DNA from 3 places in the Arthrobacter sp. KUASC02 genome. Region 2 is predicted to be linked to each of the others. Evidence: riboswitches for the same ligand, from Rfam matches in the RefSeq annotation. Region 2 holds a riboswitch; each other region holds the start of a gene.

What was found. A riboswitch is a leader RNA that binds a small molecule or an ion and turns the genes downstream of it on or off. The one in region 2 is predicted to bind S-adenosylmethionine.
Region 1: another riboswitch for S-adenosylmethionine. It lies ahead of metX (homoserine O-acetyltransferase MetX); the one in region 2 lies ahead of AC6JAC_RS08505 (aminotransferase class V-fold PLP-dependent enzyme).
Region 3: another riboswitch for S-adenosylmethionine. It lies ahead of AC6JAC_RS01720 (DUF1737 domain-containing protein); the one in region 2 lies ahead of AC6JAC_RS08505 (aminotransferase class V-fold PLP-dependent enzyme).

The regions. Positions count from the first base shown of each region.
Region 1 covers NZ_AP046053.1:3,274,026-3,279,294, forward strand. Annotated here, with positions in the region: gene AC6JAC_RS15220 (LysR family transcriptional regulator) at 1-283, shown strand, start outside; gene AC6JAC_RS15225 (zinc-dependent alcohol dehydrogenase family protein) at 304-1,422, opposite strand; gene AC6JAC_RS15230 (MFS transporter) at 1,428-2,822, opposite strand; gene metX (homoserine O-acetyltransferase MetX) at 3,017-4,243, opposite strand; SAM riboswitch class IV at 4,256-4,371, opposite strand; gene AC6JAC_RS15240 (bifunctional o-acetylhomoserine/o-acetylserine sulfhydrylase) at 4,463-5,269, opposite strand, start outside.
Region 2 covers NZ_AP046053.1:1,860,776-1,866,044, reverse strand. Annotated here, with positions in the region: gene AC6JAC_RS08525 (DoxX family protein) at 1-166, shown strand, start outside; gene aroA (3-phosphoshikimate 1-carboxyvinyltransferase) at 173-1,549, shown strand; gene rsgA (ribosome small subunit-dependent GTPase A) at 1,539-2,654, shown strand; gene hisN (histidinol-phosphatase) at 2,719-3,531, shown strand; SAM riboswitch class IV at 3,748-3,861, shown strand; gene AC6JAC_RS08505 (aminotransferase class V-fold PLP-dependent enzyme) at 3,897-5,269, shown strand, end outside.
Region 3 covers NZ_AP046053.1:384,738-390,006, forward strand. Annotated here, with positions in the region: gene AC6JAC_RS01710 (O-succinylhomoserine sulfhydrylase) at 1-669, opposite strand, end outside; gene AC6JAC_RS01715 (rhodanese-like domain-containing protein) at 670-1,080, opposite strand; gene AC6JAC_RS01720 (DUF1737 domain-containing protein) at 1,077-1,388, opposite strand; SAM riboswitch class IV at 1,423-1,537, opposite strand; gene AC6JAC_RS01725 (NtaA/DmoA family FMN-dependent monooxygenase) at 1,770-3,065, shown strand; gene AC6JAC_RS01730 (aromatic amino acid ammonia-lyase) at 3,070-4,695, shown strand; gene AC6JAC_RS01735 (PLP-dependent cysteine synthase family protein) at 4,763-5,269, shown strand, end outside.

The DNA.
Region 1 (5,269 bases), 1.4 Mb from region 2:
GCACCGGTCTTCGCAGCTGCCCGCTCCAAAATCCAGCTTCCAGGCCACCAGCGTCTTCGCCCAGGTGGAGGCGGTCCGCTGCGGCGCGGGCATCGGCCTGTTGCCGAACTTCATGGTGGCGGACAACCCGGACTTTGTTCCGGTGCTGCCTGAGCTGTTCCAGCGGCAGCTTCCCATCTGGGCGGTGGCCCGTCCGGAGTCACTGCGCTCCGCGTCCGTCCGGGCGGTGGTGGAAGCGCTCAAAGCGGAGGTGTCAGGCCGCCAGGACATCCTGGCAGCCTGACAGCGGGCCCTGGCATTTAGCTACGCCTGGAACAGCCGGCGAACCACTTTCCCGGCCGCCAGGGCATCGAGGCCCTCGTTGATTTCCGCGAGCGGCCGCGTGTCCGTGTGGAGCAGTTCCACCGGGAGCCGCCCGGCGCGCCAGTGGTCAAGGTACAGCGGAATGTCGCGCTCCGGCACGGCATCCCCCATGTACGAACCGAGAAGCCGCTTCCCCGCACCGGCGAACTGGAGCGCTCCCACGGTCAGTTCCGCTGAGGGCTTGGGCAGCCCGACCGAGACGACGGCGCCGCCGCGGGTGACGAGGTCCAGGCACGAGCCGATCACCCCCGGGGAGCCCACCGCCTCAACGGCGACGTCCACGCCGTCGCCGGTCGCCTCAGCGACCAGGCGCGCCGCGTCGTCGGGAGTTCCCACTGCCGTCGCACCGCAGTCCAGGGCCAGCTGATGCTTGCCCTCGTTGGGGTCGATGGCAATGACCGAGGCAGCACCGGCCAGGGACGCCGCCATCACTGCGGACAGCCCAACGGCGCCGAGACCGAAGACGGCCACCGACTGACCGGCGGTGACCGCCGCGGTGTTCAGCACAGCGCCCATGCCGGTGAGCACGGCGCAGCCGAACATGGCAGCGACAGTGTCCGGGACGTCGTCGCCGATCACCACGACGGATTCACGCGCCACCACTGCGTAGTCAGCAAAGGCGGATACCCCGAGGTGGTGGTTGATCCGCTCCCCCGACTGTGTCCGCAGCAGAGCCTCCCCATGCAGCAGGTCACCCGAGCCGTTGACCTCGGCGGCACGGTGGCACAGGGCCGGGCGGCCGGAGCGGCACGCGCGGCAGTCGCCGCAGCTGGGGACAAAGACGAGCACCACATGGTCCCCCGCCGAGACGCCCGCCACTCCCTCGCCGACTGTCACGACCCGGCCCACGGCCTCATGCCCCAGCGCCATGGGCAGCGGCCGTACCCGGGATCCGTCCACCACCGACAGATCCGAATGGCACAGGCTGGAGTAGGTGATGGCCACCCCGAGTTCGCCGGCGCGGGGTTCGGGCCGCTCAAGTTCCTCCACCACGAGCGGGCGGACTTCCGTATAGCTGGTGCCCGCAGGGAAAGCGGCGTAAAGGACTGCTGCACGCATCGAAACTACTTCCTGGCGGAGACTTTGGACGCGGCCAGCAGGTCCGCCGTGCCCTGCGCGTCGGCAGCGTCGACATCATGCAGTGAAATTCCCCGGGTTTCCTTGAGGAAGTACACCGCCACCAGCGTCACCAGGCAGGCGCCCAGCAGGTAGAACGCCACCGGGACTGAGGACTTGAAGTTGCTCAGCAGCGCCGTGGCGATGATCGGGGCCAGGGAGCCGGCAACGATCGAGGTGACCTGGTACCCGAGTGACACGCCGGAGTAGCGCATCCGGGTGGGGAACATTTCAGCCATGATCGCCGGCTGGCCGGCGTACATCAGTGCGTGGAACAGGAGGCCGATGGTGATGGCGGCGAGGATGACGAGGTCATTCTTGGTGTCCATCATCGGGAAGGCGAAGAAGCCCCAGGTGCCGCCGAGGATGGCGCCGGCCATGTAGACGGGCTTGCGGCCGAAGGCATCCGAAAGCTTGCCGACCATCGGCACGGTGCAGAAGTGGATGAAGTGCGCCACCAGCAGGAGCAGGAGGATCCTGGACGTGTCGGTCTGGACCACAACCTTCAGGTAAGTGATGGAGAACGTGACCACGAGGTAGTAAAGGATGTTTTCCGCAAACCGCAGGCCCATGGCGGTGAAGACACCGCGCGGGTACCGGCGGAACACCTCTGCCACGCCGTAGCCCTTGTTCTCAACGACGACTTCCTTGCGTGCCTCGAGGAAGATGGGGGCATCCTGGACCTTGGTCCGGATGTAGTAGCCCACGATCACGATCACTGCGGACAGCCAGAAGGCGACGCGCCAGCCCCAGCCGAGGAAGTCGGCCGAGGACAGCGTGGAGGACAGCGTGAACAGCACGCCGGTGGCGAGCAGGTTACCCATGGGCACGGCGGACTGCGGCCAGCTGGACCAGAATCCACGGGACTTGCTGGGGCTGTGTTCAGCCACGAGCAGCACGGCGCCGCCCCATTCCCCGCCGACGGCGAAGCCCTGAACAAACCGCAGGAACACCAGCAGGGCGGGAGCCCAGTAGCCGATCTGCGCGAAAGTGGGGAGGCAGCCCATCGCAAAGGTGGAGACGCCCACCAGGATGATGCTCAGCTGGAGCAGCTGCTTGCGGCCGAACTTGTCACCGAAGTGGCCAAAAACGATGCCGCCGATGGGACGGGCAACGAAGCCCACCGCGTACGTGACGAAGGCGGCAATGATCCCGTCCAGCTCCGTGCCGGAATTGGGGAAGAACATCTTGCCGAAAACCAGTGTTGCCGCCGAGGCGTAGAGGAAGAACTCATACCACTCAACAACAGTGCCGGCCATCGAGGCCGTCACCACCTTCTTCAGGCCGGAGGCCTTGACGTCAGTCTCATCTACGCGCCTTGCGGCGGAGTCTTGCGTGCTCATTTGTGAACTCCTTCGGCGTCTCCGTCGACGCCATGTGGACCATTCCGTAGCGGCCGCGTGTGATGTGCACCACCAACGCGCGCCGGTCCCCTAGAGTATGGACTCACATTGCCGCAGGCTCAACGCCATTTTCTGCAGGACTGCTCTGCAAAAATGCACATTGGGCCAACGGGCGATATGCGAAGAAGCGCGGCCTAGGCGAAGAAGTTCTGCCGCAACTGCGTGCTGAGCTGGCCGATCTCGGTCAGGAAGCCGTCATGGCCGATGGGCGCTTCGATGACGTGCACGGGCACATCCCCCGGGAGCGCCGCCGCGAGTTCATAGGACTGCGCCGGAAAATACAGCCGGTCCGTATTCACGGCGGCTATAAAGAACTCGGCCGTGGCCCGTGCCAACGCGTCCTTGAGCGGACCGCGCCCGCGGCCCACGTCGTGGCTCATGAGCGCTTCGGTGATGGCGATATAGCTGTTGGCATCGAAGCGCCGGACCAGCTTGGTGCCCTGGTGGTCGAGGTAGCTCTCCACCTGGTAGCGGCCGCGGCCCCCCAGCGACACCGCTTCGAGCGGGCTCTCGCTGCTCTGCGCATTGCGGCCGAACCGGGTCTCCAGCTCGTACGCGGACCGGTACGTGATGTGGGCTATCCTGCGCGCCAGGGCCAGGCCGGCTTCCGGCTCCGGGCCGCCGTAGTAATCGCCGTCGTTGAAGTTGACGTCCTGGCGGATGGCGAGGGTCTGGGCCTGGGCAAAGGCGATCTGCTCGGCCGTGCTGCTGGCGCCGATGGATATCACGGCACAGCGCCGGACGCGGTCCGGGTAGCTCACGGCCCATTCCAGCGCCCGGGCTCCGCCCAGGGAGCCGCCCAACACCGCGTACCAGCTCTCGATCCCCAGTGCATCCGCCAGCCGGGACTCGGCCGCCGTCGTGTCCCGCAGGGTCACCAGGGGGAAGCGCGAACCCCAGGGCTTGCCGTCCGGGGCCGGGGTGGACGGGCCGGTGGAGCCGTAGCAGCCGCCCACGATGTTGATGGAGACCACGAAGTACTTGTCCGTATCAACGGGGGCGCCGGGGCCGGCAAGCTGTTCCCACCAGCCTTCTTCGTCGCTGGCACCCCTGGTGACGTGCGTGGTGCCGGTGAGGGCGTGCTGCACCAGCACGGCGTTGGAACGGTCCGCGTTCAGCGTGCCCCACGTTTCGTAGGCGAGCGTCACGTCCGGAAGAAAGCCGCCGGCCTCCAGTTCCAGCCCGCCAACGCTGAGGAACTTGACGGTGCCGTCAGGGGCGCTGGTGTCCACTGTGTTGATATCTGTCCGGGTTTCCGCCGTGCTGGCGCCTGTGCTCTTATCCGCGTTCGTTTCCGCGTTCGTTTCTACTCCGTGGACATTTGTTTCGGGTACACCGCTGCGGGTGACGGCAATCGTCATCTGAGGACCTCTTCTTCGCGCTTGCCCGCCGCCAACTGGCCGGCAGGCCAGGTCTTCACCCGGGGCACCCCGCCGCGAAAGGAGGGTTGCCGGCCAGCAAGCCGGGGCTGTCGCTGGCACTCATGACCTTCAAAGAGTCTACGAAATGCGTCGCCGCAATGGCCAAGAATGTGACATCAATATGACTCCCGGCGTCGTGGACGCCGGGAGTCATAGTGCTCAGTCGCCTTTGGCGGCGCGGAAACCGGCATCCAGGTCGGCGATGATGTCGTCGATGTGCTCCAGCCCCACCGAGAGGCGGACCAGGCCGGGGGTCACGCCGGCAACGGCGTGCTGCTCCGCCGTCAACTGACTGTGCGTGGTCGACGCCGGATGGATGACCAGGGAGCGCACGTCGCCGATGTTTGCCACGTGGGAGTGCAACTCCAGGGCGTCCACGAATCGCTTGCCCGCCTCGGCCCCGCCGGCGATGTTGAAGGACACGATCGCACCGGTGCCCTTGGGTCCGTACTTGCGGCCGCGCTCGTACCAGGGGCTGGACGGCAGGCCCGCATAGGCGACGGATTCGACGTCGTCCCTGGACTCCAGCCACTCGGCGACGGTCACCGCGTTGGCAACATGCCGCTCCACGCGCAGGCTCAGGGTTTCCAGCCCCTGGGCGATGAGGAAGGCGTTGAACGGGGATACCGCCGAACCGAGGTCGCGCAGCAACTGGACGCGGGCCTTGAGGATGTAGGAAAGGTTCGCGCCCAGGGCACCGCCCGCCCCGAGGTCGCGGGCGTAGACAAGGCCGTTGTAGGTGGGGTCCGGCGTGTTGAAGCCCGGGAACTTCTCCGGGTCCTTTCCGAAGTCGAAGTTGCCGGAGTCGACGATCACTCCGGCGATGGCACTGCCGTGCCCGCCGAGGTACTTCGTGGCCGAGTGCACCACGATGTCGGCACCCCATTCCAGCGGCCGGATGAGATACGGCGTGGACAAGGTGTTGTCCACGATCAGCGGGACGCCGGCCTCGTGGGCAACGCGGGA
Region 2 (5,269 bases):
TACCGCGGGCAAGCCGAGCCTGGCATGGCGGGCCGAGCACCTGGCAGCCGACGCCCGCAAGGGTGCCAGCCACCTGGCTGCAGACGCCCGGAAGACCACCAGCAAGAATCTCAAAAAGGCCGATAAAGCAGTCCGCAAGGCCGTGGACCACGCCGTGAAAGCATAAGTACGAATGACAGGCACCGCCCCCGCCCCAGTACCGTCCGCCCCGGTTGCGGACAACACCTGGCCCGCACCGTTCGCAGAAGCGCCGGTCGACGCCACGGTCACCGTCCCCGGCTCCAAGTCCCTCACCAACAGGTACCTGGTCCTTGCTGCCCTGGCCGACGGGCCGTCCCGCCTCCGGGCACCCCTGCACTCGCGCGATTCGGCCTTGATGATCCAGGCACTCCGCCAACTGGGGGCCGGAATCCGGGAAGTCCCCGGGGACGGCTCATTCGGGCCCGACCTTGAAATAACCCCCCTCGCACCGGACGCCGCGGCGGCGGACGCCGCCATCGACTGCGGACTCGCGGGTACCGTGATGCGCTTCGTCCCCCCGGTGGCCGCGCTTCGCAGCGGCGCCACAGTCTTCGACGGCGATCCGCACGCCCGCAAGCGGCCGATGGGCACCATCATTGAGGCGCTGGCCGCCCTCGGCGTCGATGTCCGGGCCGCTGACGGTACCCGGCCGTCGTCGCTCCCCTTCGCGGTGGCCGGCACCGGCGAAGTACGCGGCGGGCACCTGGTCATTGATGCAAGCGCCTCATCGCAGTTTGTGTCGGCCCTGCTCCTTGTGGGTGCGCGTTTCACCGAGGGCCTGCACCTGGAGCACGTGGGCAAGCCGGTCCCCAGCCTTGACCACATCAACATGACAGTGGCCGTGCTGCGCGAAGTCGGCGTCTCAGTGGACGATTCCGTCCCCAACCATTGGCTTGTGGCACCGGGCTCGATCCGGGCCTTCGACCGGCGCATCGAACAGGACCTGTCCAACGCGGGCCCCTTCCTCGCAGCAGCCCTGGCAACCGGCGGTACCGTCCGCATTCCCAACTGGCCTGCGCCCACCACACAGGTCGGTGACCTTTGGCGCAGCATCCTGGCTGCCATGGGCGCCACCGTCACGCTGGCCGACGGGACACTCACCGTCACGGGCGGACCGGAAATCAAGGGCGCGGACTTCGCCGACACCAGCGAACTGGCACCGACCGTGGCAGCCCTGTGCGCGTTGGCAACAACCCCGTCACGGCTGACCGGAATCGCGCACCTCCGCGGCCATGAGACCGACCGGCTTGCCGCGCTCGTCACGGAAATCAACCGGCTGGGCGGGGACGCGGAGGAAACCGCCGACGGCCTGATAATCAGGCCAGCGAAGCTCCACGGCGGCATCGTGCACAGCTACGCCGACCACCGGATGGCCACCGCCGGGGCCATCCTCGGCCTCGCCGTTCCCGGCGTCGAAGTTGAAGACATCGGCACCACGTCCAAGACGATGCCGGACTTCCCGCAGCTGTGGGAAGCCATGCTGACACCACAGCCGGCCCGGCAGACGGAACAGGCCAGTGGGGCGTAGCACCGGCACATGGGACGAATCCGATATCCGGGTCCGTCCCAACAAGAAAGGTACCCGTCCCCGGACCAAGGACCGGCCCAGCCATGACGACGCCGTGACCGGCCGGATCATCACGGTGGACCGCGGGCGCTACACGGCCGTGGTGGGCGAAGACAGCGGCAACGAACGCATCGTGGTGGCCGCGCGGGCACGCGAACTGCGCCGTTCGCCGGTGGTGGCCGGGGACTTCGTGTCCCTGGTGGGTGACGTTTCCGGAGAACCGGACACCCTTGCCCGGCTCGTAAAAATCCAGGACCGGCGCACCCTTTTGCGGCGGAGCGCCGATGACACGGATCCGATTGAGCGGGCAGTCGTGGCGAATGCGGACCAGCTCGTGGTGGTGGTCGCCGCCGCCAATCCGGAACCGCGCACCGGTTTCATCGACCGCGCCCTGGTGGCGGCCTACGACGCCGGCATCGAGCCGCTGCTGCTGGTCACCAAGGCGGATGTCAAGGATCCCACCGAACTCCTGTCCAACTACCGGCACCTTGATTTCCCGGTCATCATCAGCCGGACCGCCGACGCCGCCGCCTCCGGCATCGATGCCCGCTCGGACGACGGGCTGTCCGCGCGCCTCGACAGCGACGCCGTCTCGCAGCTCCGTGCGCACCTCGACGGGAAGGTCACCGTCATGCTGGGGCATTCGGGCGTGGGGAAGTCCACCATGGTCAATGCCCTGACCGGCGCTGAGCGGGCCACGGGAGGAGTCAACGCCGTCACCGGGCGCGGACGGCACACGTCGTCGTCGGCACTGGCCCTGCGGATCAGTGACGCGCCGGCCGGAAGCTGGATCATTGACACCCCGGGCATCCGGTCGTTCGGCCTTGCCCACGTCGATCCGGACCGGATCCTGCGTTCGTTCCCCGACCTCGAACCCGGCACGGATTCCTGCGAACGCGGCTGCAAGCATGATGCGTCCGCCGTCAACTGCGGAGTGGACGCCTGGGTGGCCGAAGGACACGCGGGGCCGTCCGGCGCGGCGCGGCTCGCGTCCCTGCGCCGGTTGCTCGGTACCGATCCCCGGATGGAAGCGCAGGAAGCGAAGGAACTCGGCATCGTTTCCTAGCAGGCGGAGGGGCCAGGGACCTGACATCCCGCCCGGCCGGCCACAGAGACGGTAGTTTGGAACCATGACCCAACCCGCTTCGAGCTACAACGACGACCTGCGCCTCGCCCATGTCCTGGCCGACTCTGTCGACTCCCAGACCATGAGCCGCTTCAAGGCGCTGGACCTTCAGATTGAAACCAAACCGGACCTGACTCCGGTCACGGATGCTGACAAGGCAGCTGAAGAGTCCATCCGCGGCCAACTGTCCCGTTCCCGCCCGCGGGATGCCGTCCTCGGCGAAGAGTTCGGCAGTTCCGGGCACGGTTCCCGGCGGTGGATCATTGATCCGATCGACGGCACCAAGAACTTCGTCCGCGGTGTGCCGGTGTGGGCCACCCTGATCGCCCTCGTGGATGAAGGCGAGCCGGTGGTCGGCCTGGTCAGCGCGCCGGCGCTGGGAAAGCGCTGGTGGGCCGCGAAAGGGGCCGGCGCCTATATGGGACGGTCGCTTGCGGCCGCCACCCGCCTGAAGGTTTCGAACGTGTCCAGGCTCTCGGACGCCTCCCTCTCCTACTCGAGCCTTAGCGGCTGGAAGGAGCGCGGCAACCTGGAGGAATTCCTGGGCCTCACGGAGGACGTCTGGCGGACCCGGGCCTACGGCGATTTCTGGTCCTACTGCATGGTGGCCGAGGGGTCCGTGGACATCGCCTGCGAGCCGGAGCTGAACCTTTACGACATGGCCGCCCTGGTGCCCATCGTCACGGAAGCCGGCGGCCGCTTCACTTCGCTGGAGGGAGTGGACGGTCCCTTCGGCGGGAACGCCCTCGCCACCAACTCAATCCTCCACTCCGAGGTCCTCAAACGGCTGAACCCGGACATCGACGACCTCCTCTAACACGCACGGCACCCCCGGGCTGCGGCCATGAGTGAGGCTGATCAAGGCGCTGCTGATTGAACGCAGTGCCGAATAAACGACGGCGGGCGCCCCTCCCAAGGGGGCGTCCGCCGTCGTTTATTCGGCCGCATCGCCCTTCTTCCGGCGCACGTAACAATCCGCTTAATAATTGCCGCAGCTTTCCCGCGGCGCCGTCAATGTCCTAATCTCGAAACAGGTCACGAGTGCCAGCGCTAAACCCCGGTTTGCTGGCCGGCAACCCTCCATTCGCGGTGGGGTGCCCCGGGTGACGACCAGGCCGGTCCGGAACGGACCCGGCAAGCGCGGATCCCCGGAGTGAGGGGTCCCTTTACAGTGAGGTCCCCATGACTACTGCCACGTTTCCCGCCAACCCCGGAACCGCCCCCGCCACAGCCCGCCTGGACGAGCGGTTCAGCGTCGCCCGGCGCCCCCTCTCGGCCGTGACCGGCGCGGAGATCCAGGCTCCATTGATCCAGGGCGGCCATGTCCGCTACGCGAACCTGGATTACGGCGCGTCGGCACCGGCACTGTCCGTCGTCTCGGCGTACCTCAACGAGATCCTGCCGTACTACGCCAGCGTGCACCGCGGCGCCGGCTACGCCTCGCAGATCAGCACGTCCGTGTACGAAAATGCGCGGAACATCGTCCGCGGCTTCGTCGGTGGCAGGCCGGACGATTCCGTCATTTTCACCAGGAACACCACCGACTCCCTGAACCTGCTGGCTGGCTGCCTGCCGGTGGCGGACGGCCGCCACACCGGTGAGGTGCTCTACCTCGACATCGAACACCACGCCAACCTGCTCCCCTGGCAGGGCGTGCCGCACCGCAGCGTGGTTGCCGCCCCCACCCTGAAGGCCACCCTGGAAAGCCTCCGCACTGAACTCCGGCAGGGCGACATCAGCCTGCTGGCCGTCACCGGTGCCTCCAACGTCACCGGCGAAATACTTCCGATCCGCGAACTGGCCGCACTTGCGCACGAATACGGCGCACGGATTGTGGTGGACGCGGCTCAGCTGGCCCCGCACCGCCGCATCGATATCGCAGCGGACGACGTCGACTACCTCGCCTTCTCGGGTCACAAGCTGTACGCGCCTTTCGGGTCAGGCGTTCTCGTGGGCCGGCCGGACTGGCTCGACGCCGGGACTCCCCACCTGGCAGGCGGCGGAGCCGTCCGCGAGGCCCGGCTGGATTCCGTCAGCTGGGCCACGGGACCGGCACGGCATGAGGGCGGCTCCCCCAACGTGCTCGGGGCTGCCACGCTTGCCCGCGCCACCCAGGTCATCGGCGCTTTGGACCAGGAGCTGTGGCACGCCCATGAGACCGCCATCCGCTCCTTCCTGGTGGAAGGGCTGCAGAGGATCGACGGCGTCACCGTGCACCAGATCTTCAGCGACACCAATGACACCATCGGTGTGGTCAACTTCTCCGTTGCCGGCTACGACGCCGGCCTGGTTGCGGCCTACCTCTCCGCCGAACACGGCGTGGGCCTGCGGGACGGCCGCTTCTGCGCCCACCCGCTGCTCAAGCGGCTGGGACTGCCCTCGGGCTCGCTCCGCGCAAGCTTCGGCGTCGGCTCCCGGCTGGAGGACGCCCAGCGCCTGCTTGCGGGCATCGAGGAACTCCGCCGCACTGGCCTGGGCTGGGACTACGTTGTGGACGCCGGCCGCTGGGTGCCGGCCAACGACACCCGCAGCTACCCCGAGTGGGCTCCCAACAC
Region 3 (5,269 bases), 1.5 Mb from region 2:
GCCGCCCAGCACCCGTCCCTGGCCGTCAATGTGCTTGGTGCCGGAGTACACAATCACGTCTGCGCCGAGCTCGCCGCAGCGCTGCAGCAGGGGAGTGGCAAAGACGTTGTCGACGACGACCGTTGCCCCGGCCGCGTGGGCCAGTTCGCTGACCGCGGCGATGTCCACGATCTCCTGCATGGGGTTGGACGGCGACTCGAAGAAGACCGCCGTCGTCGGTTCGGCCAAGGCGGCCCGCCACTGCTCCAGGTCCGGACCGTCCACGAACACCGTTTCCACGCCCCAGCGCGGCAGGATTTCGTTCAGGATCACAAAGCAGGAGCCGAACAGCGACCGGGCAGCCACCACGCGGTCGCCCGCGGCCAGCAGCGCACCGAGGGCCGTGAAGACGGCGGACATGCCGGACGCCGTCGCAAAGCACGCCTCGGTGCCCTCGAGCAGCCGGAGCCGCTCCTGGAACGTGGCCACGGACGGGTTGCCGTAGCGCGAGTACACGAACCGTTCGTCTTCGCCGGTGAAGGCGCGTTCGGCGGCTGCTGCGGATTCATACACGAAGCCGGAGTTGAGGAAGATCGGCTCGGCCGTCTCCTGGAAGTTGGTGCGGTCAAGGCCGCCGCGGACAGCCTGGGTGTCGGGGCTCCAGCCGGCGGCGTCGGGATTGAAAGTCACTTAGTTCTTTCCGAGGTTGGTGGGCAGTCCGCGGTTTTTCCAGCCGTTGACGGTGCGCTCGCCGTAACGGTCCGGTTCGCCTTCAAAGCCTTCGAGGACGTTGTAGGCGGTGAAGCCGGCCTGCGTGGCGGCGATTGCGGCGGCGATCGAGCGGACGCCTGATCGGCAGAGGAACACCAGTTCGACGCCGGTGTCCTCCGGTGCCTGCTGCTTCAGCTGCTGAATGAATTCCGGGTTGGGGATGCCGCCGGGGAACGTCCACTGGATGAAGAGGGGATCGTTTTCGGTGGCTTTTGTGTCCGGGATGCCGATGTGGGCCCATTCGCCTTCGGTGCGGACATCCACCAGTACCGCGCCCTGTTCCAGTTTGGCCCAGGCGTCCTGCGGGGTCAGGTCTCCGGCGTAGCTCATGCGTGGCCCTCGAAACCTTCGCCGGGGAAGTCGAGGTCGAACTCAAGTTCGTCCACCGCCGTTGCCACAGCGGCGTCCGAGCTGGCGATGGCTGCGGGCAGCACCACGGCCTGCGCCACGATCACGCTGGTGCCGTTGAACGTGGCTGCCGGGCTCCCGTGCAAAACATAGCCATCGGCCAGGGCCGCGGAGATGCGCTCGCAGAACGAGCGGTCGTCGGGGCCGGTGATCAGCCGGTAGGCCAGCTTTTCCTGGGGCAGGTCCTGGGCCGGTTGGTCCTGGCCGGCGGCGGCCGGTTCGGTGGCCAGTGGGGCGGGTGCGTCAGACACGACGGATCTCCTTCTCTCACGCTTGCAGCTCGAATGGGTCGATATGCCGAGTATTCACCTGAGGCACCCCGCCGTGGAAGGAGGGTTGCCGACCGGCCAGTCAGGGCTTGGCACCGGTTCTCATTACTCCCCAAAAACGTAACACTTACGACGGCGGCCCGCACCGCCGTCGTCGTCATCTTCCGTAACGGGACATGGCAGAACGCGGCACTGCCCCCGCGTTTCCGGTGACCCGTACGTGACCCCATATTGCCGTTACAAAAGAACCTGCCGGGAGGATAATGACGGGAGATGAACCGCTGTAACGCCGGATGAAATCAGGCAGCCGTGAATGGATCGAACGGGAATACAGTCAGTCCCATGCTGCACTTCGGTTGGTTTGTGGGTCACGGCTTCGGCGTCCAGGGCTGGGGCACGCCCGGCTACGGCATCGGGTACGACTGGAAAAAACCCGCCCTGTACCAGCAAGCCGTGCGCGAATTTGAGCGGGCCGGGCTGGACCTGTTCATCATCGAGGACTCCCTCACCGTGCCGGACACCTACGGCGGCAGCGCCGAAGTGTCCTTGGCCCAGGCGTCCTTCGCTCCCAAACACGATCCGCTGGCCCTGGTTCCGTACCTGCTCTCCGCCACCGAGCACCTGGGCATTGTTCCCACGGTGAGTGCGTCCTTCTACCCGCCGTTCACCGCGGCACGGCTGCTGGCTACCCTGCAGCACTTCTCCAACGGCCAGGTGGGCTGGAATGTGGTGACCTCCGGCAGCGACCTTGCCGCGCAGAACTACGGCCTGGACCAGCAGATTGAGCACGATCTCCGCTACGAGAAGGCGGAGGAATTCGTGGACGTGGTGCGCAAGCTCTGGCGCAGCTGGGAGCCGGACGCGATCGTGGAGGACGCGGAGGCCGGCATCTTCGCGGACCACACGAAGGTCCACCCGATCAACCACGACGGCGAGTTCTTCAAAGTCCGGGGGCCGCTGAACACGGCGCCGCTGCCCGAGGAGCCGGTCCTGGTGCAGGCCGGGGCATCCCCGCGGGGCAAGGCGTTCGCGGGTGCCAACACGGACGTCGCCATCGCCCTGGCCAGGGGTGCGGACGGCATGAAGGCCTACCGGGACTCGATCCGGGCCGAGGCAGCCGCGGCAGGGCGGAACCCCGACGACGTCAAGGTGCTGTTCGTCCTCAAGCCCACCGTGGTCGGCTCCCGGGCAGAAGCGGACGAGCTCCGGGAGGAGCGGCGCCAACTCACGCAGCGCGACATCGACAGCCAGTTGAACTCCATCTCGTATCTCTCCGTCATCGACTTCAAAAAGTTCGACCTTGACGCCCCGCTCCCTGAACTGACCACCAACAGCAACCAGGGCACCCTGGACCACTTCGCCAAAGCCGGTCCGCCGGGCTCCACACTGCGCCAGCTCCTGCAGGCCCGCAGCGGCGGCGCCGGGGACAGCATCATCGGCACAGCCGAGGACATTGCCGACTACCTCGAGGAGACCGGGGCCCAGGTGGGCGGGGACGGGTTCCTGTTCTCCGGCTTCGTGGACCCGGCCACCGTCCACGGGGTGCTGGACCGCCTGGCGCCCGTGCTGCGGCGCCGCGGGCTGCTCCGGACAAGCTATGGCGACGGCGGCTTCCGCCGGAACCTGCTGGACTTCTAGTCCCATGGGCAACGGCAGCGGAAACTTCCTGATCGGCACGGCGCACCTGCGTGCCAGGGACATCGCCGAGGCCGCGGCTGACCCGGCCGTGAAGTTCGTCCTGAGCACGGACGCGCTGGAGCTGGTCGGGCGCTCGCGGGAGGTGGTGCAGCAGGCCATCGACTCCGGCCACCGCGTCTACGGCCTCAATACGCTGCTGGGTTCCGGGCGTGACACCGCCGTGGAGGAGCAGTCGATCCTCGCCTACCAGGTGCAGGTGGTGCGGTACCACAACAGCGGAGTGGGGGACCTGCTGGCCGCTGACGAGGTCCGGGCCGTCATCCTGGCGCGGCTGGTGGGCTTCAGCCGGGGCGGCTCCGGAGTCCGGCCGGAAACAGCCCGTTTCTACGCTGACATGCTCAACCGGGGCGTGGTCCCCGCCATCCCGCGCGAAGGATCCGTAGGTTCCGCGGACCTCACGCACCTGGCCGCGGTGGCCGCCGTCGCCATCGGGGAGGGACAGGCCGTGGGGGCGGACGGGCAGCTGGTGCCCGGCGGGCAGGCCCTGGCCGACGCCGGGCTGGCCCCGCTGGAACTGGCGCCAGGCGAAGCCCTGGCCCTGGTCAGCTCAAACTCCTATTCCATCGGTGTCGGCGCGCTGGTGCTGCACCGCATCCTGCGGCTCGCCGACCTTGCGGACACGGCGCTCGCACTGTCGCTTGAGGCGACGGCAAGGCACGACGGCGGCGGCAACCTCAGCCCGTTTTCGCCGGCGGTCCAGGCCGCCAAAGCCGTGCACGGGCAAGCGGTCACGGCGGCCCATGTGCTGCGGCTCCTTGAGGGCGGCTGGCTGGAGGACCACACCCGGGAGGTTTCCGTGCAGGAAGCGCTGTCCTTCCGGGCGGCGCCCCAGACCCACGGCGCTGTCCGGTGGCAGGTCACCGCTTTGGAAGATGCCCTGGAGGTGGAGCTCAACGGCCGGGGCGACAACCCGCTCGCCGACGTCGGATCCGGGCGGATGGTGTCCGGCGGGAACTTCCAGCCGATGCAGCTGGCCCTGGCATTCGAGGCGCTGCGCCTGGGGCTTGCCCATCTGGGGATCAGCAGCGAACGCCGGATCGCCAAGCTCTACCCGCCGCAGCGCCGGATCCGCCAGCGGCACCTCGAGGCTGCCAGGAACGGAGCCCCGCTGGAGCCGGAAGAGCTGCCCGGGCTCCTCTGGTACTCGGCCGCCGGCCTGCTGTCCGAACTCAAAGTCCTCGCAGCGCCGGCCACGCTGGGGGCTCCCACGCTGTCCGCCGACATCGAGGACCACTCCACCCTGGCGCCGCTTGCCCTCCAGTTGCTGGAGCGATCCGTGGACGCTGCCGGGAAGTTGCTCGCCATCGAAGCGCTGACCGCCGCCTACCTGCTGGGCGGGGCGGAAGCGCGTGCGGTGCGGCCGCTCGGAAAGGGGACTGCCGCCGTCGTTCACCGTCTGTCCGGCCTCCTGGCCCGGCACCTGCCGGCGGCGGCGCTGGTGGAACAGGCTTCCGCTGAACTGGACGGCTTCCTGGGTGCCGGCTTCTTCGGCCCCGCATTCGACGGCCCCGCATTCGGCGGCCCCGCATTCGACGGCGGCCCCGCCGGCAGCACGGAAAGGCAACGATGAGCACCATGACAGGCACGCGGTTCAGGCTGCAGATGTTGCGGCGGACGCCGCGGCTGTCCTGGCGCAGGTGGGCAACACGCCGCTGGTGCCGCTGGATGTCCTCTCCAAAGGGCTCGGCAGCACGGTGTACGTCAAGCTCGAATCGGATAATCCGGGTGGCTCCATCAAGGACCGGACAGCGCTGAGCATGGTCCGGGCGGCTGAGCGCAGCGGTGAGCTCCGGCCGGGTGCAACCATCGTGGAGAGCACCTCGGGGAACACCGGGATCGGGCTTGCCCTGATCGGTGCCCTGACCGGGCACCCTGTGGTGGTGGTTACCGGGGACACCATCTCATCCGAGAAACTCGCCGCGCTGCACCGTTACGGCGCCAGGGTGGTGGTGACGGACTGGACCGCGCCGTCGGAGTCGCCGGAGAACGCGCGGGCCGTTGCAGCGCGGATCACGGCCGAGAACCCGGACGCCTGGCGGCCGCAGCAGTTCGACAACCCGGCCAACCCGCTGGCCCACTACGAAGGAACGGCGCCGGAGATCTGGCAGCAGACGGCCGGGAAAGTGACGCATTTCGTGGCCGGA